One region of the Paenibacillus sp. AN1007 genome, then DNA from elsewhere that is predicted to be linked to it. Evidence: riboswitches for the same ligand, from Rfam matches in the RefSeq annotation. Region 1 holds a riboswitch; the other holds the start of a gene.
The links. A riboswitch is a leader RNA that binds a small molecule or an ion and turns the genes downstream of it on or off. The one in region 1 is predicted to bind glycine.
Positions count from the first base shown of each region.

Region 1 (11,486 bases):
TTTAATTGCAAGTCCACTTAGTCTGTGTGCAGCACTCTTTATGACAGAGATTGTACCCGGTAAAGGTAAAAAGATTTTGCAGCCTGCGATTGAATTGCTCTCCGGTATTCCGTCTGTTGTATACGGATTTATCGGTCTGAGTGTAATCGTTCCTATGCTGCGCAGTATTTTCGGAGGAGCCGGCATCGGGATTGCAGCCGGATGTCTGGTTCTATCCGTGATGATTCTGCCTACCGTAACCAGCATTATGGCTGATGCGCTGTCAGCTCTACCCAAAGGTCTGCGTGAATCTTCTTATGCGCTCGGTGCCACACGATGGCAGACGATCTATCGCGTAATCATTCCGACAGTACTTCCCGCTTTGCTGACAGGTATTGTTCTCGGTATGGCTCGGGCGTTCGGTGAGGCTTTGGCAGTACAGATGGTTATCGGTAATGCGCCGCATGTACCGCAATCCCTGCTCGAATCCGCTTCAACATTAACAAGTGTAATCACCCTGAGTATGGGTAATACCACGATGGGTTCTGTTCATAACAATGCATTGTGGAGCATGGCGCTTGTCCTGCTGGTAATGACCTTTGTCTTTGTCATTCTGGTTCGCCTGCTTGAAAGGAGGAACCGGGTATGAGAATGAAGCCAAAAACAGCGGATAAAATTGCAACAGTTGTCATCGTAATTCTGGCTCTCTTCATTGTTGTGCTTTTGCTCGGTTTACTCGGATTTATTCTGTTCCGGGGCATTGGACAGATCAACTGGCACTTCCTGACGAGTGCACCGCAATTGCTCAAAGGCGGCGGCGGTATCGGACCGCAGCTCTTTAACTCTGTATTTTTGCTCGTTCTAACATTGATTATTACGATCCCGCTCGGCTGGGGCGGAGGTATTTATATGGCGGAATACGCCAAACCGGGGCGGATTACAAGTTTCATTCGTCTGGTTGTCGAAGTATTGTCATCCTTCCCGTCGATCGTTATCGGTTTGTTTGGACTTTTGCTGATCGTCAATACGTTTGGCCTTGGTTTCTCCCTGTTATCGGGTGCAATGGCACTGGCCATATTTAACCTGCCGCTGATGGTCCGTACGACGGAGCAGGCCTTCCGGGCTGTTCCTAAAGAGCAGAAAGAAGCAGGGCTTGCCCTAGGTTTGTCCAAATGGAAAATCATTACGTCCATCCTGCTGCCTGTGGCACTGCCGAGCTTGATCACAGGGACCATTCTGGCCTCTGGCCGGATCTTTGGTGAAGCCGCAGCGCTGATGTTTACTGCGGGTATGAGCAGTCCGCCGCTGGACTTTACGGATTGGAATCCGACAAGCCCAAGGTCACCGATTAACCCGCTGCGCCCTGCGGAAACACTAGCGGTGCATATCTGGAAAGTCAACAGTGAAGGCATTGGGCCGGATTCCAAAGAAATCGCAGCAGGTGCTTCTGCCGTGCTGGTCATTCTGGTATTGGCTTTCAATCTGAGTGCACGCTGGATCGGCCGGGTGGTTTACCGCCGGATGACAGCTTCGAAATAAGGAGGAACCCTACATGGCCATACCATTTGGTACGGAACAGTTAAGCATATATTATGGGCATTTTCAGGCCGTGAAACAGATCAGCCTGACTTTTCCCGAAGCCAGTGTAACGGCCCTGATTGGGCCGTCCGGATGCGGTAAATCAACATTTCTCCGTTCATTGAACCGGATGAATGATGAGATTGCCGGTTCACGCACGGAGGGACACATCTGGATGGATGGTAACGATCTGAATGAGCCGGGTACGGATGTGATCAAACTTCGTCAGAAGATCGGCATGGTGTGGCAGAAGCCAAACCCTTTTCATAAGTCCATTTACAACAATATCGCATTTGGCCCCCGCTATCGCGGTACGAAGAGTAAAAAGGATTTGGATGAAATTGTGGAAAAAAGCTTGCGCCGCGCCGCGCTCTGGGATGAGGTCAAGGACAGGCTGCATGAGTCAGCCTTGGCACTCTCGGGTGGTCAGCAGCAGCGTCTCTGCATCGCACGCGCGCTGTCTGTTGACCCACAGATTCTGCTGCTTGACGAGCCAGCGTCCGCTCTTGACCCGGTATCGACGGGTAAGGTCGAGGAACTGATCTCGGAGCTGAAGCAGGAGCTGCGGATCGTTATTGTCACCCATAACATGCAGCAGGCGGCACGCATCTCGGATTATACGGCTTATTTTTATCTCGGCAGTCTGGTTGAACATGGGGAAACAGAACATATCTTTACCAATCCGGACAACCGTCTGACGCAGGAATATATTATGGGTCGTTTTGGATAACATCATAAGAAGAAGACGGAACCCCTGGATCAATGCATCCGGGGGCTTTTTGTGAATTCTGAATACTTGGGATTGTTTGCCAGATGGGAGAGGCCGTGCTAGGATAAATAGAAATCAATTATGTTTATACGAGTTATGAAGAGGCATTGTGATGTGATGTACTGTTCGGGCGTCCTGAAGTTCAGGGGGCTCTTTTTTGTTTTGGGGTACGATCTAACAATTTGAGGTACGTACTGTACTGTAATTATAAAGAAAGTATAAACTTTGCGGAATCATACGTATTCTTCGCTACACTTTAGTCATGGGAGGATGAAAGTGCAATGACAGACAAGGATAACATACTGCTGGTAGAAGATGACCCGGAAATTGCCCGTATTCTGATGGACCATCTGCGCCGTGAAGGGTATGCAGTGACCTGGGCGTCAAGCGGACTGGAGAGCTGGGAAGATTTCAAAAACGGACAGTATCATCTTGTACTGCTGGATCTGATGCTGCCGGAGATGGACGGATTTACAGTGTGTAAACATGTCAGGTTAATCAGCGATGTTCCGGTATTGATCATGAGTGCTCGTACGCAGGAGGAAAGCAAGCTGAAAGGTCTCGGCCTGGGCGCGGATGATTATATTACCAAACCTTTCAGTCTGGCGGAACTTACGGCTCGGATCGAAGCCCATCTAAACAGATATCGGCGGTATCAAGGGGGCCGCTCCGGTTCTCCATCCAATTCTGTTCTTCTGCAATACAATGATGGATTGACGCTTCACCCGTTAAATCAACAGGTGAAACTGCACGGTGAGGAACTGCAGCTCACGGGAAAAGAAGGAGCACTGCTGCTTCTTCTGGCTTCACATCCAAATCGGGCTTTCACGAAAACAGAAATTTACGAACATGTGTGGGGTCAATCGGCTGAAGGAAGCTCCAGCACAGTTACCGTGCACATCAAAAGTTTGCGAGCAAAACTGGGAGACGAGCCGCACCAGCCGCGCTGGATTCAAACCGTATGGGGAAGTGGTTATCGTTTTATCGGGGAGCGGGTCGAATGAGGCTGAAATATTGGCTGATGCTTGCTTTCCTGATTGTCATGCTGCTGCCTGTGGCAGCAGGCTGGGCCTTGTTTTCCTTATACAATTATTATGAGAATCAGCGTGCAGTAGGGGAGTATGTGGAGTTGACCGAACGCCTTGCTCCGATAGAGAAGGTGCTGAATGATCCAACGCTGTACTCACTGCAATCCCCGGGGCGTAATCAAACTCTATCTGCCCTTGCCAGCGAACAGCTGAGTTTCAATCTATATCTGCCCTCTGGTATTCGGGTCTACACTTCTGGCGGAAATGCTTGGTCAACAAGTGGATATACAGTAAGAAGCTCTGAATTATATCGGAACCTGTATAACCTGCAGATGCGCCATCGCACGTTTTCGCTGAAAAAACCGGTCTGGAATCAAGGGGAACTGGCAGGAATTTATGAAATAACGATGCTGCGTCAAGCTTGGCTGGAAGGATTATCGATTCGAACAATCTGGGTGATCAGCGGGGCAGTTGTATTCTTTGTTATCTTGTACGGAACGGTGTTGTGGTTGTTATCCCGCAAGCTTTTCTTCCCTATGAAGATGTTGATGAACAGGATGGACGCGTTTGCCCGTGGAGAAAGACCGGATGAGATAAGGGGCGGCGTTCGCAGTGACGAAATGGGTATGTTGTTACAGCAATTTGATGCAATGCAGCAGACCATCAGAGAGTCTCAGATGGAAGTGGAGAAGCAGCAAAAAGAAAAAGAGATGATTGTGGCTTCTCTGTCTCATGACCTAAAGACACCTCTGATGTCGATCAGTGCTTACGCGGAAGCACTCAGTATGGATACAGGCTCCAAACGATTAGAAAGACAGGAATATAAAGAGGTTATTGCTCGAAATGTGGAGCGTATGAAACGGATGATAGGAGAGCTTGAAACGTATACAGCACTAGGTTCTGGTGATTCAGAGCTGGCTATGGTTGAGGTAGAAGGAGAAGAGTTCTTCGAAATGCTGCTTGGCAGTTACAGAGAACTTGCGGAACGTGAAAACTACAATATGCGGATGTCTGTACGTACAAGTCACGATTACCGGGTTCATCCTGAATCACTGATGCGTCTGACTGATAATCTGGTGCATAATGCGCTTCGCTACACTCCGCCCCAAGGGAGTATCGGGCTCGCTGTAATTGATTCCGAAGCGGAACTGCCCGGATGGGTCGATCCATCCCTGGGCGCGGAACTGGATGCGTACAGAACCGGAGCAGCACTGATAGTCGTGCACAATGAAGGCCCTCCTATTCCGGCAGAACAGCTCGAGCGGATTTTTGAGCCGTACGTTCAATATCACGAAGAGCAGATGGGCGGTTATGCAGGAGGCTCTGGATTAGGATTAAGCATAGCGAGAAGAATCGCATTAAAACACGGAGGGGATATACGTATGTGGTCCTCTGAACAATACGGTACTGCAGCTGCTTGCCGATTGCCGGAAAGAAGGAACCCGGATGAAACACTGGATATAATCTAAGGAAGGATGATGATTTATGATTAAAAACGGATGGAAGTTGATAGGGGCAGTCTTGATCGCAGGTTCACTATTTGCAGGTTGTGCAGAAAAGGAGCTGCTTGGTATGTCAGGGGATGACATGATTGAAAAAATTATTACTGCCGAGTCGGAGCCGGCGTCCTACTATGCAGAAGGTGTGTTAAAGATGTGGACGGATGAGAAGATTACGAACACCATAAAGGTGAAGGAATGGGTAGATGGAAAAACAGGACAGCAGCGGGTTGAGACAGATGATAATGGAAATGTAAGCTCTGCTGTTCATAACGGATCAGAGGTTCTGATCTATGAGAAAGAGGCAAAAACTGCATTTTCAATGGATTCATCCGCGTTCCAGCAGGAGCCTAACCAAACCCAGAAGCAGATGCTGGTAGATCAGCTGGAGCGGATGCGTGATACGCATAACGTGAAGATGCTGGGTCAAGAGAAGCTTCAAGGTCAAGAGGTGGTCCATATTGAACTAACGCCGAAGGACGAGAATTCACTGTCCATTTCGTCCGAGTATTGGATAAACCCCAAAAAGTGGATGATTGTCAAAGCGACCAGTACGTATGGGGATACCAGATCAGAAGTTCTGTATGACCGGATTGATTACAATCCCGAGTTCACGGACGAAACGTTCAAGCTGGACATTCCGGCAGATGTGGAAGTGAAAAAAATGAATGATGTGATGAATAACAAAGAGGTATCTCTCGAAGAGGCAGAGAAGGCCGTTGGAGGGGCTTTCCTGCAGTACGTTGGTCAAGATATGGAATTGTCCAGAATTGAGCTGACTTCGTCCATGGGTGAGCACGGCCGGGATGAGGTGACGTTATACTATGTGAAAGATAACAAGCCGGAGATCAGTATGACTGTATTCACAGCACCAGAGGAAAACGTAGATGAGAACCTGCTGCCAGAGGAAAAGAAGGTAAGTATTCGCGATACGGAAGGTTCGTATATGTCTATCATCCGCAACTTGTCATGGAGTGAGAAGGGCATGCGTTACTCGATCATGGGTGAGAATGATTCATGGACAGTGGAGAAACTGCAGGCATGGGCAGAAGCTCTTCAGATTCCGAAAGCAAAGTAAGTCGTATTCCGGGTATGAAAGATATGGAACAAGCATCGAACAATCCTAATGAAAAGCGCATATAATATAGAGAAAAATGAAGTGCTTTGAGATTACGTCACTTTTGTTGACATATGCAGTGCGTCATATTACTCTGTATATGATTGAATGAATGCCAACACTTGAAATTTCGTAATGAAATAAAAGAATACAGCGAATGATAACGAGCGGGAGAGACCTGAGCGGGCTGATTCAATATGTTACCAATCGATATGCTGCATACAGCAGATGCCGAAACTGGAATGTATAGGCAGGCTTAAGGCACCGAAGGAGCAAGCGATTATGCACCCGGCATAATCGTTAATCTCTCAGGTAAATGTACCATCGTTGGACGCAGCTCTGGAGAGTGCGCGAAAGAAGCGCCACCCAAGGGGTATATGATTCTTCAGCCGGCGAACAGACGTGTACTGGAATGTACTTGATCCTGTTCTGCCCGGTGCTGTGATCATGAAACTCTCAGGTATCAAGGACAGAGAGAGGGCTAACGGCCTTCTTCTGTCCTTTTTTATTGTCATCATTCAGTAGATCAAGGAACATAGTGGCGGGTATTGTCTGAATGACGATGACGAAACCAATTGGAGGGTTATAAGGTGCGATTTAAAGATGTTTTTTCAATTATCGGTCCGTCGATGACAGGGCCATCCAGTTCACATACAGCCGGTGCCGCAAGACTGGGCCGAATTGCGTGTCAATGGTTGGGCTGTACGCCAGAACGTGCAAGGCTTACCCTGTATGGTTCATTTGCAGATACCTACCAAGGGCACGGGACTGATCTCGCACTGATCGGGGGCCTGCTCGATTATGCTACAGATGATCCTCGCATTCCCGATGCAGAGCAGTATGCGGCTGAAGCGGGTATGGAGGTAGAATTCTACACGAGTGGTCTGCCGGCTCCTCATCCGAACACGGTCAAAATTGAACTATGGCACGGTGATCGGGAATGCTCTTTAAAGGGGGCTTCCATTGGTGGAGGCAGTGTATCTGTACATGCATTGAACGACTTTCGTGTACAGATCAGCGGGGAGTTTCCGACACTGGTCCTGCGTCATGCGGATAAGGCAGGAGTGCTCGCATCTGTGACATCAACGATCAGCTCCTCCGGCGTGAATATCGGATACATGCAGGTGGACCGGAAGGCGCGCGATGGTGAAGCTTTAACGGCGATGGAAATGGATGCACCTCCGAGTGAAGAGGTTTTGAAGAAACTCCGTTCACTGGATCATGTGCTGGATATTCGTGTGATTGATCTGAAGAGAGGGGTTGACCCGAATGCGATTTAAACATTTGCATGAGTTAAACTCAATCTGCACAGCGGAGTCCAAAACGATTGCGCAGCTGATGATTGAAGAGCAGGTGCAGGAGACGAACACACCGGAAGCAGACGTGGTGAAGCAGATGTCGGAGTACTATCAGGTAATGAAGGAAGCCGTTCGCAAAGGTCTTACAGAAGATACAACCTCGCGCAGTGGACTGACAGGTGGAGACGGGAAAAAGATGGCCGAATATATTCGCCAAGGGGAAACATGTTCTGGTGATGCCTCTGCCCTTGCTATGGCTTATGCATTGTGCGTATCTGAAGTGAATGCTTCAATGGGACGTATCGTGGCTACGCCAACGGCGGGATCTTGCGGTATCATTCCGGGGGTGTTCATCAGTTCGCAGGAGCGTTTCGGCTGGACTGATGAACACTTGGTGAATGGACTGTTCTGTGCCGGAGCCATCGGATATGTGATTGCCAACAATTCATTTATTTCCGGTGCGGAAGGCGGCTGTCAGGCAGAGGTTGGTTCTGCGATTGGCATGGCTGCCGGTGCGATGGTGGAGCTGAGAGGCGGTAAACCGGAGCAGGTCGTGCATGCCGTTGGATTGGCTTTAAAAAATACATTGGGCCTCATCTGTGATCCCGTAGCCGGGCTTGTTGAAATTCCGTGCATCGTTCGTAACGGACTTGGAGCCGTTACGGCACTGGCTGCGGCTGACATGGCGCTCGCTGGTGTTCGCAGTGCCATCCCGTCTGATGAAGTTATCGATGTCATGCTGGAGGTGGGCAGCGCTATGCCAAGCCGTCATCGCGAGACAGCGCAGGGCGGGCTGGCCCAGACACCAACGGGTCGTAAAATGATGGAGAAGCTGGCTAAACCCAAGGCGAAGCGTGCAGAATCTGAAGAGACAGCTGGTACGGCACATAAGGCGTCAGAAACATCAGAAACCGCTTCTGAGTAAGATCACCAATACGTTTAAAGGTCATTGATCGATAAGATGTGTCCGAATCGTGCCTGACTATAGGCAGCCGCGTGAACAGCCGATGAACGATCAGCTGTTCACCTTTGTTTGATTGAAATTAAACATTTCAATACCTTATAATCCGAGAAAGCGTGCCGGACCCTGAAAGTTCAGGATCCCGCACGCTTTCTTGGAGTTGGCGATCAAACGTGTACAGAATTCAAATGCGTGATCTGAATGATCTTACACCTGCAGGTTTTGACCTGCTCACTCTTCTAGGTATTCTCTAACTCGGTACGCATCACCGCATATCCGTAGGCAGGGAGTTCTATGGCAAGTACACCATCTTCCAGGGCAGTCCGGTGGCTGCCTTCAAACAGCTCGGTCCATGGCTGATCCCCTGCTTCCAGTTCAACGATGGCTGTTTCCTCCGAACGGTTGAACAGAATCAGAATGCGCTCCTCGTCACTTTGCCGCTCCATTACAAGCTGGCTGCCTCCTGCCTTGGCCTGCAGGAAACGAACGGTTCCCGCAGCGCGCAGTGCAGGATGAGCATGACGCAGGGCAATCAGCTTGTGATAAAAGCTAAACAGCTCCCGATCCTGCTTTGCTTCGTCCCATTCCATACATTTGCGGCATCCCGGATCATGTTCACCGTCCAGCCCGATCTCGTCACCGTAATAGATACAAGGAGCTCCCATATAACTGAACTGGAACAATGCAGCCAGCTTCATCTTGCGCTGATCACCCTCGCACAGGGTTAACAGCCGCGGAGTGTCGTGACTGTCCAGCAAATTGAATGCGACCTCGCTTGCCTGAAGCGGGTATCTTGATAACTGGCGGCCGATCGAGTTGGCAAATTGTTCAGCGTGCATTTTATCTTCAACGAAGAATCCATTCACAGCAGCGGTAAACGGATAGTTCATCGCAGCATCGAACTGGTCGCCCTGCAGCCAGGCAGAAGATTCATTCCATATTTCTCCCAGAATATAAGCATCCGGGTTGGCTGTTTTGACAACGCGGCGGAAATCCCGCCAAAAGGCATCGTCTACTTCGTCTGCTACGTCAAGACGCCAGCCGTCTGTGCCAACTTCCTTGATCCAATATTCGGCTACCTCCAGCAAATATGCCTTTACATCCGGATTCTCCGTATTCAACTTGGGCATATGTGCTTCGAATCCGAATGTCTCATAGGTTGGAATGCCATCCTTCACGTCTAACGGGAACTCGTGAATATGGAACCAGTCTTTGTATTTAGATGCGGCACCATGCTTCTGTACGTCGAGGAACGGAGCAAATGTTTTGCCGGAATGGTTAAACACGGCATCCAGCAGTATACGGATACCACGTTCATGGCACATCTTTACCAATCGTTTGATGGTATCCGCATCACCGAAATGACGGTCTACGCGCAGATAGTCCTCGGTATCGTATTTATGATTGGTCCTCGCTTCAAAAATTGGGGTGAAATAGATCGCATTGATACCTAAGTCGCTAAGATAATCAAGATGATCCATGACTCCCTGCAGGTCACCACCAAAGAAGTTAAATGGTGTAGGTTCTCCGCCCCAGGGTTCGACCTCTTTGGGATTGATTTCAGGGTTGCCGTTTGCGAAACGCTCGGGGAAAATCTGATAAAAAACCGCATCCTTCACCCAGGCGGGAGGTGTAAATACAGCCCCGGCATGAATATAAGGGAACTGGAACATGCGGCCCGGATCATCAGGTTCTTCTTCCTGGAAATCCGTCTCGGTCATCCAGATATTTTCATCTTCATTTTTGAGCAGAAAAGCATATTTCAAACGGTGATACGGAGGCTTGACCTCCCCTTCGTAATAATCAAACATGGAGTCCGATGTGAATTTGGTCAGAGGAACCATATCCCGGGTTTCTTCCCATGCATATTTATCCCCTGTCAGGGCAAAAACTTCGGTCAGATCATTCTTTTTGGCCCGCAGTCGCAGACGAATGGTATCCTGGTCATAGGCATAGGCCCAGTTCCGTTTGGGTTGATGAAAGATGGCTTCGAGCAGCATGTAAATTCCTCCCGTCAGATCTAAAATAGTTATACAAAACATGGATTTGCTATGTAGATTCGTCTTTACTGAATGAGACAGCCTCATATTACGTGACAGCGGATTGCGTTATAATGGAACGTATAAAGTCATAGAGGTTGATTCCAGGCGAGAAACATTGAACTGGTTGAACTTTTCAGTGATTGCAGACAGTGTAGCTTGTGCAGCCGGGCTGGCATTTAATCTTGAGACAGTGCGCTTTAGCTCTGAGGATCTGCAGCTGTGCAGAATGTCCAGATATATCATTAACCCAAAGGGTATGGAAAGGAAACGAATACATAGATGAAAACCAAACTGTTATACATTGAGGATGATACTGAAATTGCAGCATGGGTGAGAGAAGACCTGGAGGAACGCGGATATGAGGTCGTGTGGCTTGGAAGCGGTGAAGGAGCATCCGAAGCCGCAGCGGAGTGTTCTCTGGTGATACTGGATGTAATGCTGCCGGGACTGGACGGATTTACAGTAGGTCAGCGGCTAAAAAAAGAACATCCTGCCATACCCATCGTTATGCTCTCGGCCAGGACATCCATTGATGATAAGCTGCACGGGCTTGATTTTGCCGATGATTATGTGACCAAGCCGTTCCACCCGGACGAGCTCGCTGCGCGGATTGAGGTTCAGCTTCGCAAGGCAGGTGCATCGGTATCCAGCGATAACGTCCTTAGGCTGGAGCACCTTTCGATCTATGAGCAGGATAACCGGATCGTTAATGAGCAGACGGGAGAGGAGATTATTTTATCAGGGAAACAGTTCCATATCTTTGCTTATCTGCTCAGGCATATGGGCATGATTCGTACCAAAGAACAGATCTATGAGGCTGTCTGGAATGAGTCTTATCTGGACGGAGACAAAACATTGATGGTGCATATCCGGCACCTGCGCGAGAAGCTGGAGCTTGATCCGGCTAATCCGGTTATTATTCAGACGGTGCGCGGCGTGGGATATCGCGTGAAGAAGCCATGATCTGGTTTAGGAAGCGAAAGGCGAAGAAGTCTGAGCGGGACAGAGACAGCAGCACGGAACAGCCAGTCCGGCAGAAACTGAAATTTGGGCGATCTCTTATGTCCAGATACATGCTTCTTATTTTGGCAGCTGTCCTGTTTGTGCCTGTTGTGGTACCGCTCGTAGCCACCGTTTTTGTTGTAATTATCAGCAATGCAAAACCTGTTGAAGATGCACCTTATGGTGATTCGCAACTGATTACGGATATGTGGA
Region 1 covers NZ_CP159992.1:5,268,776-5,280,261, reverse strand. Annotated here, with positions in the region: gene pstC (phosphate ABC transporter permease subunit PstC) at 1-628, shown strand, start outside; gene pstA (phosphate ABC transporter permease PstA) at 631-1,518, shown strand; gene pstB (phosphate ABC transporter ATP-binding protein PstB) at 1,532-2,287, shown strand; gene ABXS70_RS23620 (response regulator transcription factor) at 2,608-3,330, shown strand; gene ABXS70_RS23615 (HAMP domain-containing sensor histidine kinase) at 3,327-4,823, shown strand; gene ABXS70_RS23610 (sigma-E factor regulatory protein RseB domain-containing protein) at 4,840-5,931, shown strand; glycine riboswitch at 6,300-6,453, shown strand; gene sdaAB (L-serine ammonia-lyase, iron-sulfur-dependent subunit beta) at 6,561-7,250, shown strand; gene sdaAA (L-serine ammonia-lyase, iron-sulfur-dependent, subunit alpha) at 7,240-8,193, shown strand; gene ABXS70_RS23595 (alpha-glycosidase) at 8,469-10,229, opposite strand; gene ABXS70_RS23590 (response regulator transcription factor) at 10,551-11,234, shown strand; gene ABXS70_RS23585 (HAMP domain-containing sensor histidine kinase) at 11,333-11,486, shown strand, end outside.

Region 2 (11,486 bases), 2.2 Mb from region 1:
ATATGCAATGCCTAAACCAAACTACTGAAAGCGAGATGATTGTAATGCAACAAACATTCAGAATTACAGACGAAGATGGTATCCACGCACGTCCAGCGACAGCTTTGGTGAATACAGCAAACAAGTTCAAAGGTGCTGAATCCTTCGCAGAAGCTAACGGTAAAAAAGTAACATTGAAATCGATTCTGGGCGTTCTTTCCCTCGGTCTGGAGCAAGGTGACACGATCAGCATTATTGTTGAAGGTGAAGGCGAAGCAGAAGCACTTCAAGCTTTGACTGACGTTATGGTTAACGAAGGGTTGGGCGAAATTAATGCTTAATGTTTCCGGGATCGCGGCTTCGGCGGGTATTGCTATCGCCAAGGCGTTTATCTTGGAGCATCCTGACTACTCTGTAGAAAAACGCCAAATCAACGACGTTGACGCAGAGATCGCCAAACTTGACTCAGCTCTGGGTAAATCCCGGGCTGAGCTTGAGGCGATCAAAGAGCGTACTTTACAAGAGCTTGGCGAGAAAAAAGCTGAAATTTTTGCCTCACACTTGCTCATTCTGGATGACCCGGAACTGATTGATCCGGTGAAATCAAAAATTGCCGATGAAATGGTGAATGCAGAGTTTGCTCTGAATGAAACAGCTTCCCAATTTATCTCCATGTTCGAAAACATGAAGAGTGCATACCTGCAGGAACGTGCAGCGGATATGCGTGACGTAACCAAGCGTGTGCTAAATCACTTGCTTGGCATCGACTTCATGAGCCCGGCTGAGATCAGTGAAGAAGTGATCGTGCTTGCGGAGGATTTAACACCTTCCGATACAGCTCAATTGAACCGTCAATATGTTAAAGGTTTTGCAACCAACATTGGTGGACGTACTTCTCACTCTGCCATCATGGCTCGTTCCCTTGAAATTCCGGCTGTTGTCGGAACCAAGGACATTCTGGCTCAAGCGAAACAGGGTGACCTGATTATCGTTGATGGCCTGGATGGGCATGTTCTGGTTAACCCTACAGACGACGTCGTTGCTGAATACCGTGCCAAACAGGAACAGTATGATGCACAGCGTGCGGAATGGAGAAAACTGCGTGACGAACCAACCGTAACGGTAGACCATGTTCATGTGGAACTGGCTGCAAACATTGGTACGCCGAACGATGTAACAGGGGTATTGGAGAATGGCGGCGAGGCTGTAGGCTTGTACCGTACCGAGTTCCTGTACATGGGCAGAGACAAGCTTCCTTCCGAAGACATTCAGTACAATGCTTATAAAGCCGTACTTGAAAAAATGGAAGGCAAACCGGTTGTTGTGCGTACGCTCGACATCGGTGGAGACAAAGAGCTTCCTTATCTCGATCTGCCAAAAGAAATGAATCCATTCCTCGGCTTCCGCGCAGTTCGTCTGTGTCTGGACCGTCTGGATATTTTCCGTACACAGCTGCGTGCTTTACTGCGTGCAAGTGTACATGGAAACTTGCGTGTCATGTTCCCTATGATCGCAACACTGGGTGAATTCCGTGAAGCCAAAGCTGTCCTGCTCGAAGAGAAGGAAAAGCTTGTCGCTGAAGGGATTGCTGTTTCCGACAGCATTCAGCTCGGGATCATGGTCGAAATTCCTTCAACTGCTGTAATGGCGGATCAATTCGCCAAAGAAGTGGACTTCTTCAGTATCGGTACTAACGATCTGATCCAGTACACGATGGCTGCTGACCGGATGAATGAGCGCGTATCTTATCTGTATCAGCCTTACAACCCAGCCATTTTGCGTTTGGTTAAAATGGTTATCGATGCAGCGCATCGTGAAGGTAAATGGGTTGGCATGTGCGGTGAGATGGCAGGAGACGAAACAGCAATTCCACTGCTGCTTGGTCTTGGACTGGATGAGTTCAGCATGAGCGCAACTTCCATTCTGCCAGCGCGCAGCCAGATCACCAAGCTGTCCCGTGCGGACATGCAGGAACTCGCTGCCAAAGCTTTGGAAATGCAAACCGCTGAACAAGTGGTTGAACTGGTTCAAAGCATTCAAGCGTAATTTTGCCGGAGTTTCCTCCGGATTTAAGGTCTTCTTTTTCCGATAAAGGGCTGCTTCCATGCAGCAGTATTGCCGGTTTCCACGAGTAGTGGGGGCCGGCTTTTTTTGTTATGCTGCGCGTGAAACGATAGTTGGTGCTGCAGGTTAAAACGATAAAATCCCCTTGTAAGAAAGGAGATGGAAGCTCTCTTTCCTTACAAGGGGAGTACATGGAGTAAACCCACTAAAGGATTTTAATATCACGTTGGCTATTTTTTACACTTGAACGGAGTCAGAGTCATGGAAAAACTTATAGTGAATCTATCCACCCGGGTGGGCTTGGTATAATCTCTCGTTCAAGTTGTTTAGCTGCAGGCGCAGTTTAATACAGGTTTACGTGCTGCGGTCGTTTCATCCAGACGAGTAACTGGTGTACCATAAGGAGCGTTAAGCACCAATTCAGGTGTTTCTTCCGCTTCTTTGGCAATGCGGATCATCGTATCAATAAATCCGTCCAGCGTTTCCTTACTCTCGGTTTCAGTAGGCTCAATCATAATACACTCTTCCACATTAAGCGGGAAGTAGATTGTTGGCGGATGATAACCAAAATCGAGCAGACGCTTTGCCACATCCAGCGTGCGCACACCATACTGTTTCAGGCCGCGGCCTGACATAACAAATTCATGTTTGCATACACCCGGATACGGAATCTCGTAGTGAGGCGCCAGACGGGCCATCATATAGTTGGCATTCAGCACGGCGCATTCGGATACACGGCGCAAACCTTCCGGTCCATAGGTTCGAATGTAGGCATAGGCACGTACCAGAATGCCGAAGTTTCCATAGTAGGCTTTCACGCGGCCGATGGATTGATCTCCTTCGTAATCCAGAGCGTACACACCTTGTTCATTCTGAACAACCATCGGTTTAGGCAGGAACGGGATCAGACGGCTTTTCACGCCGACAGGCCCGGCGCCTGGTCCGCCACCGCCGTGAGGGGTGCTCATCGTTTTGTGCAGGTTTAGATGTACAACATCAAATCCCATATCTCCGGGACGCGTAATGCCCATTATGGCATTGGAGTTGGCTCCGTCATAATACAGCAGGCCGCCAGCTTCGTGCACGATGGATGCAATCTCTTGAATATCCTTCTCGAACAAACCGAGTGTGTTCGGATTCGTCAGCATCAGAGCCGCGGTATCCGAACTAACGGCTGCACGCAGCGCTTCCAGATCGACCAAACCGTCTGCACGCGAAGGAATTGTCACCGTTTCGAATCCGGCAACGGCTGCACTCGCCGGATTGGTACCATGCGAGGAGTCAGGTACGATTACTTTCGTACGCAGTTCCCCGCGACTTTCGTGATAAGCCCGGATCATCATCAGCCCGGTCCATTCTCCGTGAGCTCCGGCAGCAGGCTGCAGCGTTACGGCATCCATACCTGTTAGACCTGCAAGATCATTTTGTAAGGTATAGAGCAGTTCAAGCGCACCTTGAAGGCTGGATTCATGCTGATACGGATGTATTTTGGCAAAACCGCTGTATCGTGCTACATCTTCGTTAATCTTGGGATTGTATTTCATCGTACAGGAACCGAGCGGGTAAAATCCGTTATCTACCCCGAAGTTGCGGCGGGACAATGCAGTGTAGTGACGAATGACGTCAACTTCAAACACTTCGGGCAGGGCCGCCGCTTGGGAGCGAAGCATTTCCCGGGGAATCAGCGTATCAGCTTCCTGACGGGGAACATCACATTCAGGCAGGGAATAAGCCACGCGCCCAGGGCTGCTCAGCTCGAAAATCAATGTCTGCTCGGGAGCGTCAGATGGCGTTGACGGCACGGCTTGGGAACTGCCCGTGCTTTCAGGAGCTTGTGAGTCCATGCCATTCTGATGATTCACTGCCTGACTTGTTTTAGGCGTTTCAGATAAGCCGCCGTCAGCCGCTGCTTTTGTGGTCGTATTTTGAGTCACAGTGATCCCTCCAATGCACGTGCGAATTCGTCAATCTCTTCTTTGCTGCGTCTTTCAGTAACCGCGATGAGCATATGTCCCGCAAGCTCCGGGTACTCTCGGCCCAGTTCATATCCTCCGATGAAGCCGGCCTTCAGCAGTTTCAGCTGGAGGGCATCCAGATCCAACCCTTCAGGAAGCTGAATGACGAATTCGTTAAAAGTAGGAGCAGTAAAAGTCAGGTTCACGCCTGGAATGGCTTTAAGCGTATTCCGTGCATAGTGACTCTTCTGCAGATTAAGATCGGCGACATCAATCATGCCCTGTCTCCCCATGGTGGACATATAGACCGAAGCACTGAGCGCCAGCAGCGCCTGGTTCGAGCAGATGTTGGATGTCGCCTTTTCGCGGCGGATATGCTGCTCGCGGGCCTGCAGTGTCAGGACGAAGCCGCGTTTGCCGTTACGGTCAGTCGTCTGGCCGACGATCCGGCCGGGAATCCGGCGCATGTGAGCCTGAGACACGGCGAAGTATCCGCAAGTCGGTCCGCCGAGCGAAGCGGCGATCCCAAGGGGCTGCGCATCGCCTACAACGATGTCGGCACCCAGCTTGCCTGGAGCTTCCAGCAAACCAAGCGACAGCGGGTTGGCGCTGACCACGAGCAGGCCTTTGTGCGCATGCACAAGGTCGGCGGCCATTTTTACATTTTCCACAGCACCGAAGAAGTTGGGACTCTGAATCATCACTGCAGCGGTATCATCCGAGATGGCTGCCTGCAGAGCATCCCAGTCCGTCACACCGTCCTTATAATCAATCTCGACAATCTCCAAGCTCAAGCCATGCGCATAAGCCTGCAGTACCTGACGGGATTCGGGATGAACGGTGCGGGATACGATCAGCTGTTTGCGGCGTGTGGCTGCTGCAGCCAGATTGCCTGCTTCTGCAAATGCCGTTGCACCGTCGTACATGCTGGCATTCGCCACGGCCATGCCTGTCAGCTCACAGATATAGGATTGAAATTCAAAGATCGCCTGCAGCTCTCCTTGACTGATCTCGGGCTGATAAGGGGTATAGGCAGTGTAGAATTCTGATCGGGAAATGACATGGTTGATGACAGAAGGGATGTGATGGTCATAAATCCCTGCGCCAAGGAAACTGGCATGTGTCTCAAAGTTGGCATTGGAGCCAGCCTGCTTCGACATATGGCGTGTTAATGCGTATTCGTCCAGCTTGGAGGAGACAGGCAGCTCGCCCTGATAACGAATCTCTTGCGGGATATCCTTGAACAGATCTTCGAGCGTATCCACACCGATTGTGTCGAGCATCGCGCTCTGGTCCTGTTCAGTCATGGGAATGTAGCGGTGCTTGCTCATGCTTGTTCAGCTCCTTGGATGGGGGTCTTTGACGGACGCGGCCGTTTATGAAAAGGGGTTCTGACGACCTCGGCTTTGAGCTTCTTGCCGCGAATCTCGATTTCCAGTGGTGTACCGAGTACAGCATATTTGCTGTCAATCAAGGCGAGGCCGAGATTACGCTTCAATGTTGGTGACTGCGTGCCGGTTGTGACTTCGCCAATCTGTATCCCATCGGCATAGATCGGATAGTGCGGCCTCGGGATACCGCGTTCCAGCACCTCAATGCCAACCAGCTTGCGGGCAGGACCGTCCTTTTTCTGCTGTAACAAAGCTTCATGTCCGGTAAAAGGCCCGGTCTCAAGTTTCACAAACATGCCTAAACCAGCCTCGAGTGGAGAGATCGTTGGAGACAGCTCCTGACCATACAATGGCAGCTTGGCTTCAAAACGCAGCGTATCACGTGCGCCCAGACCGGCCGGGATTAATCCCGAATCAGCACCTGCTTCCATCAGCCCGTTCCAGATGACAGCAGCCTGTTCAGCTTTGACATACAGTTCAAACCCATCTTCACCGGTATATCCAGTGCGTGACAGCAGCAGTTTGACTCCGCATACCTCGGCATTTTGGATAAAGCGGAACGGTTCAATGGAGTTTGCATCTGTATTTGTGCCTGTAACCTTGCTTATAATCTCGGCGGACAGTGGACCTTGAAGTGCCAGCAGGGCCGTTTGCTCCGAATCATTAGTCATGTTCACACCAGGAACGATATGTTCCTGCAGCCATGCCCAATCCTTGTCGATATTGGAGGCATTAACAACCAGCATGTAGTGCTTCTCTGCGAGTTTATAGATAAGCAGGTCATCTACGACACCGCCATCCGGATAACACATCAAGGTATACTGTGCCTGACCTGGTACAATTGCAGTCACATCATTCGTCATCATGCTTTGTAAAAAGGCTTCTGCCTGTTCGCCGGTTACAGTGAATTCGCCCATATGGGACACATCAAACAGACCGGCACGCTCACGCACTGCCTCATGCTCTTTCTGAATGCCGCTGAACTGCACCGGCAGTTCCCAGCCTCCAAAATCAATGCAGCGTACACCTTCATACTGCGCATATAGGGGGAACAGTGGGGTTCTCAACAAATCGGACATCTAATCACCTCGTCATAGGCCGCATTCGGGCCGAGTATCGTGAAATGTACGTAAGTATTTGATCCATAGATTATGAAAAAAACGGCCAAGGCAGTCGATTCTTGCTTCCTGTGTTTCTTTTTTGGGGAAAAAGGAAAAGGACAGGCCAAAGAACCGGCATGCCTTATAGCACGCTGTATTCTTAGGCTCTGTCCCTTGTACCTGAGAGTTACCCCGCCGTGTATTCAGGCAGGTTTCCCCTTGGGTGATCATAACGTCCATACCGGACGATTAGATGCTCTCCAGAGTTGCGTCCTGTAAAAGTCCTTTTGCCTGAGAGATTCACCTCCGCTTGTCGGCAGGTTTACTCCTTCGGCGCCGCTTTGTGTACATCCCCGAAACGGGCGTACAGGCAGTCTCTCCCTTTACATTCATCCGCGGTTCGTACGTAGTTCTAATGGACTTCAGTTGCTCCTTTCATTAAAACGTGAATCTGATGGCGATGTCAAGAACAATATCATGCAATTTATTTCAAATACGAATATTTTATATTGAGAATAACTTAATGTTCGTTTATTTTAGAAGAGTGCGCTTACTATGTTAATATTCACCATTATATGTAGAAAGAGTGCTGCTTTGTTACAAGAGTTAAGGCAAGGATTTCAAATAAATTGTGAGCTATCTTGACATTTGAATCCGAAATATCTTACGCTGTTGTTTGGGGAAAAGGTGAAGGTCAAAGATCGCATGCACTCATTAATGAAAAGCGAGGCGGATATCGATGAGCGAATTAAGAAGTGATTTCCTTTACAGTGAAGAGCACGAATGGGTGCAGACCGTAGGGGAGGATACCGTACGTATCGGCATTACCGAGTTCGCGCAGCATCAGCTGGGTGATATTGTGTTTGTTGAACTGCCTGATCTTGAAGCGAATGTTAAAGCAGAAGACAGCATCGGTACCATTGAATCGGTAAAAACAGTGTCAGACCTGTTTTCGCCAGTCAGCGGTACAATTATTGCAGTCAATGAAGCACTGCAGGACTCGCCTGAACTGGTAAACAGCTCTCCTTATGAAGAAGGCTGGATGATTGAAATTCGTGTTGATGGCGATGTATCCGCTGCTTTATCTGGACTGCTGAATTCAGATGCATACCGTAAACACATCGAGTAGAAGATGAGTTTTTATTGAATTGGTTTGTTTGTACTTATTAACATATACGTCATCACATAATCATAGAAAGAGTTGTTCTCCAGACCTGCGTAAGCTGTTCAGCTTATGCAGGTTTTTTAGTGTTTTTTCGGGTGGATCGGGAGGGGAATCCAGCAGCAGCTGCTTAGATTCAGAATGAAATAACGGTAACAGAAGAAGCAATTATGTCTCTTTGTGAGCTGTATATGAACAAAAACATTAGCAGTTAAACCCTTACATATCAAAGGTTTAAACAGATATTCCAAAATAAAAACGATTACATAATCTAATGCTGTCATCATTGTTCATGACGAAAGTACGCTTTCATTTGATTGAACAGGAGAGGTTTCTCGCTTAGGATTACAGCAGGGATAAGTGATAGCCCTTTCATATGAATAACGACTTGATTCAAGGAGGATATACCAATGAGCAATTTGGACCAAACGTCCAATTCCAAAGGTGGGTTACGTGTCGGCGTGCAGCGTTTTGGACGATTCCTGAGCGGCATGGTCATGCCTAATATGGGAGCGTTTATCGCTTGGGGATTAATTACTGCCATGTTTATTAAAACAGGATGGTTCCCAAATGAGACATTAGAGCAGCTTGTAGGCCCCATGATTAATTATTTGCTGCCGCTCTTGATCGGTTACACCGGAGGTACAATGGTGCATGGAACACGGGGCGGGGTCGTCGGGGCGATTATGACCATCGGTGTAATTGTGGGTAGTGACATTCCAATGTTTCTCGGGGCCATGATTGCGGGGCCATTCGGGGCATGGGTGATCAAGAAGTTCGACAAATCGGTTGAGGGCAGAATTAGAGCCGGCTTTGAAATGCTGGTCAACAATTTCTCGGCAGGAATCATCGGCGGTATCTTAGGCATCATCGCTTTGTTAGGTATCGGACCTGCCGTGGAGGCGATCAGTAAAGTATTGTCTGCAGGCGTACAAGGTTTGATGAATCTGGGCATGCTGCCGCTGGTCAATCTGATCATCGAACCGGGTAAAGTGCTGTTCCTGAATAATGCGATTAACCATGGAATTCTGACACCGATCGCTACGGATCAGGCCAGAGAATTAGGTCAGTCAGTGCTTTACATGCTGGAGTCTAATCCAGGACCGGGGCTGGGGATTTTGCTGGCATACTGCTTCTTCGGACGCGGCATGGCAAGGTCATCTGCACCTGGTGCGGTAGTGATTCATTTCTTCGGCGGGATTCACGAAATTTATTTTCCATACATCCTGATGAGGCCGATTCTGATTTTGGCTGCCATCGCTGGAGGTGTAGCGGGTACATTAACTTTTATGCTGACAGGAGCAGGCTTGGTATCGGCACCTTCGCCGGGAAGTATCATCGCTTATTTCCTTTTGACACCAAAAGGGGGGTACATCCCGATGCTCGCAGGGGTTATCGTGGCAGCCCTTGTTTCCTTCCTGATCGCATCGCTGCTGCTCAAAACGGGCAAACAGAAGGATGAAGATCTGGATGCGGCATCCAGCCGGATGAAAGACATGAAGAGTCAAGGAAATACAGCAAATGCGGCCATTACATCGGGTAACCGTGAAGCGGACACAGCAGCAGCTTCGACTGTAAAAACGGATGTGAGCAAGATTGTTTTCTCCTGTGACGCCGGAATGGGTTCAAGTGCGATGGGGGCTTCGATTCTTCGCAAAAAGATGAAAGCCGAAGGCATCGACGTTACCGTAATCAATACGGCGATCAGTGAAATTCCACAGGATGCAGATGTTGTTATTACACAAAAAACATTAACAGATCGAGCGCGTACAGTTGCGCCGAATGCAGAGCATATATCCATTGACAACTTCCTAAAAAGCCCGGAATACGATGCGCTTGTTGAACGTTTGAAGTAAGCAGGAAACAACCTGCAATCCAGCTTCAAACCGGGCCAGCCGTTTTCCAAGAGCCGGAGGCTGAGACATGAGTATTACCAAAAGACAACGTGAAATTGTGGAATTCCTGCTGGAACATCCCCATGAGGTCACAGCCGGCGAAATCGCCGTTGAAGTAAAAGTGAGCACCCGTACGGTTCATCGTGAGCTGTTAATGATTGAGCAGTGGCTTGAACCGCTCGGAATGCGATTGGAAAAAAAGTCGGGAACCGGAATCCGTATTGATTCCGGTTCAGATGACCTCAGTACACTGCGTCAGCAGCTGGAAGGTCATGAATATATAGAATTTACGCCGGAGGAGCGTAAGCTCTTCATGCTCTGCATCCTGCTGGATGAGGCCGAGCCGGTCAAGCTGCTGGCACTAGCTTCCGATCTGAAAGTGACTGTGTCCACGGTCACCAATGATCTGGATGATCTGGAGTCACGCATACAGCAGGCAGGGTTGAGGCTTGTTCGAAGGCGAGGGTACGGCGTCAAAATTACCGGAAGTGAAGCGATTTATCGCAGAGCCATTGCAGCACTTGCGATAGAAGTTCTGGATGAGTCGGACCTTTTTGGCAGACAGCCTGATCAAAGCAGCTCCATTGTTAACCAGAAGCTTCTCAGCATGATTGGTCACGGTGATGTGCTTACGATTGAGAATGCCTTATGGCAGCCGGATATTGAATGGCTCGAGAAGATACCTGAACGGCAGTATATGAAGCTGCTCATCCAGTTATCAGCAGCGGTCGTTCGCATTCGTAAAGGTTTTAGTATAGGACGCTCCTTGTCAGGACCAAGAATGAATGCAGCTGCTGGTCAATCGGCGGAGCAGGTTGAACCGCGAGTACCTGGTTTTATGGCTTCCCGTTTGTGCAGCGTATTATCCTCGCAGCTTGAAGTGTCGTTCTCCGAGGAGGAGCAGGCTTATTTTCATCAATTACTGGTGGACACGGAGCAGCTGCTTCATTCTTCGCGTCTGCTGCCGATTGATGATCTGATTTTGATGGACAGAGTGCATTCACTTATAGATCAGATGCAGGAAAGAACAGATTATGCCTTCCAAGAGGATCGCTTACTTCGAGAAGGATTGATTGCACATATGGTGCCTGTGATGGAAAGGCTTGAGGGACATCAGGTCATTCGTAATCCGCTGCTGCAGCAGATTCGCAAAGATTATGACCTTCTTTTCGAACAAGTCAAAAAGTCAGTGCTGCAGGCCTGGCCCGGAGCAGATGTTCCGGATGAAGAGATCGGTTTTCTCGTCATGCATTTTGGGGCATCGATCGAACGGCTGCGTGCTTTAAAGCAGGAAATCCGGGCGATTATCGTGTGCAGCAGCGGCATTGGTTCCTCGCGCATGCTGTCCAGCCGGCTGTCCAAAGAGTTTCCCGAAATCCGGATTATAGACAGCGTCTCTTGGTACGAAGCTGCTCGAATGCCAGCCGAAGAATACGATCTTGTTCTATCCACCGTCGATTTGCCAATGGAGGAAGAGCAGTATTATAAGGTCAGTCCGCTTCTGACTGCAGAAGAGAGTGAACGGCTCCGGCATTTTATTAAGACAAGAACATTACGGCGACAGCATCACAAAGCGCATGCTGGCAGGAGGAACGAGACAGCGGAGCGTTATTCGGACTCTGACGGCATGGAAGCGACACTGCTTGAAATCGTGCGTATTATTGGTCAATTTCAGGTGTATGCACTGGACAATGCTCATCTTGATTTTGCCCAAAGTGTGCTTGCCATGTGTACGTCTGCTCATCGATCGGGTGTATTGAAAGACCCAGGAGAGGTTGCCAAGCTGCTTGAGGTGCGTGAGGCGATGGGAAGTCAGAAGATCCCCGGTACTCGGCTGGCCCTGTTTCATACACGGAGTGAGAGCATCTACAGGCCATCCATCCATCTGTTCCAGCTGGAGGAACCGCTGCTTCGGACCATGGATGATCCGGAGGGAGTGA
Region 2 covers NZ_CP159992.1:797,193-808,678, forward strand. Annotated here, with positions in the region: gene ABXS70_RS03610 (HPr family phosphocarrier protein) at 45-320, shown strand; gene ptsP (phosphoenolpyruvate--protein phosphotransferase) at 313-2,025, shown strand; gene gcvPB (aminomethyl-transferring glycine dehydrogenase subunit GcvPB) at 2,370-3,887, opposite strand; gene gcvPA (aminomethyl-transferring glycine dehydrogenase subunit GcvPA) at 3,974-5,329, opposite strand; gene gcvT (glycine cleavage system aminomethyltransferase GcvT) at 5,326-6,468, opposite strand; glycine riboswitch at 6,759-6,882, opposite strand; gene gcvH (glycine cleavage system protein GcvH) at 7,229-7,618, shown strand; gene ABXS70_RS03640 (PTS mannitol transporter subunit IICB) at 8,062-9,507, shown strand; gene ABXS70_RS03645 (BglG family transcription antiterminator) at 9,575-11,486, shown strand, end outside.
Region 2: it holds a riboswitch for glycine, as region 1 does, so the genes downstream of both, gcvT (glycine cleavage system aminomethyltransferase GcvT) here and sdaAB (L-serine ammonia-lyase, iron-sulfur-dependent subunit beta) in region 1, are expected to answer to the same signal.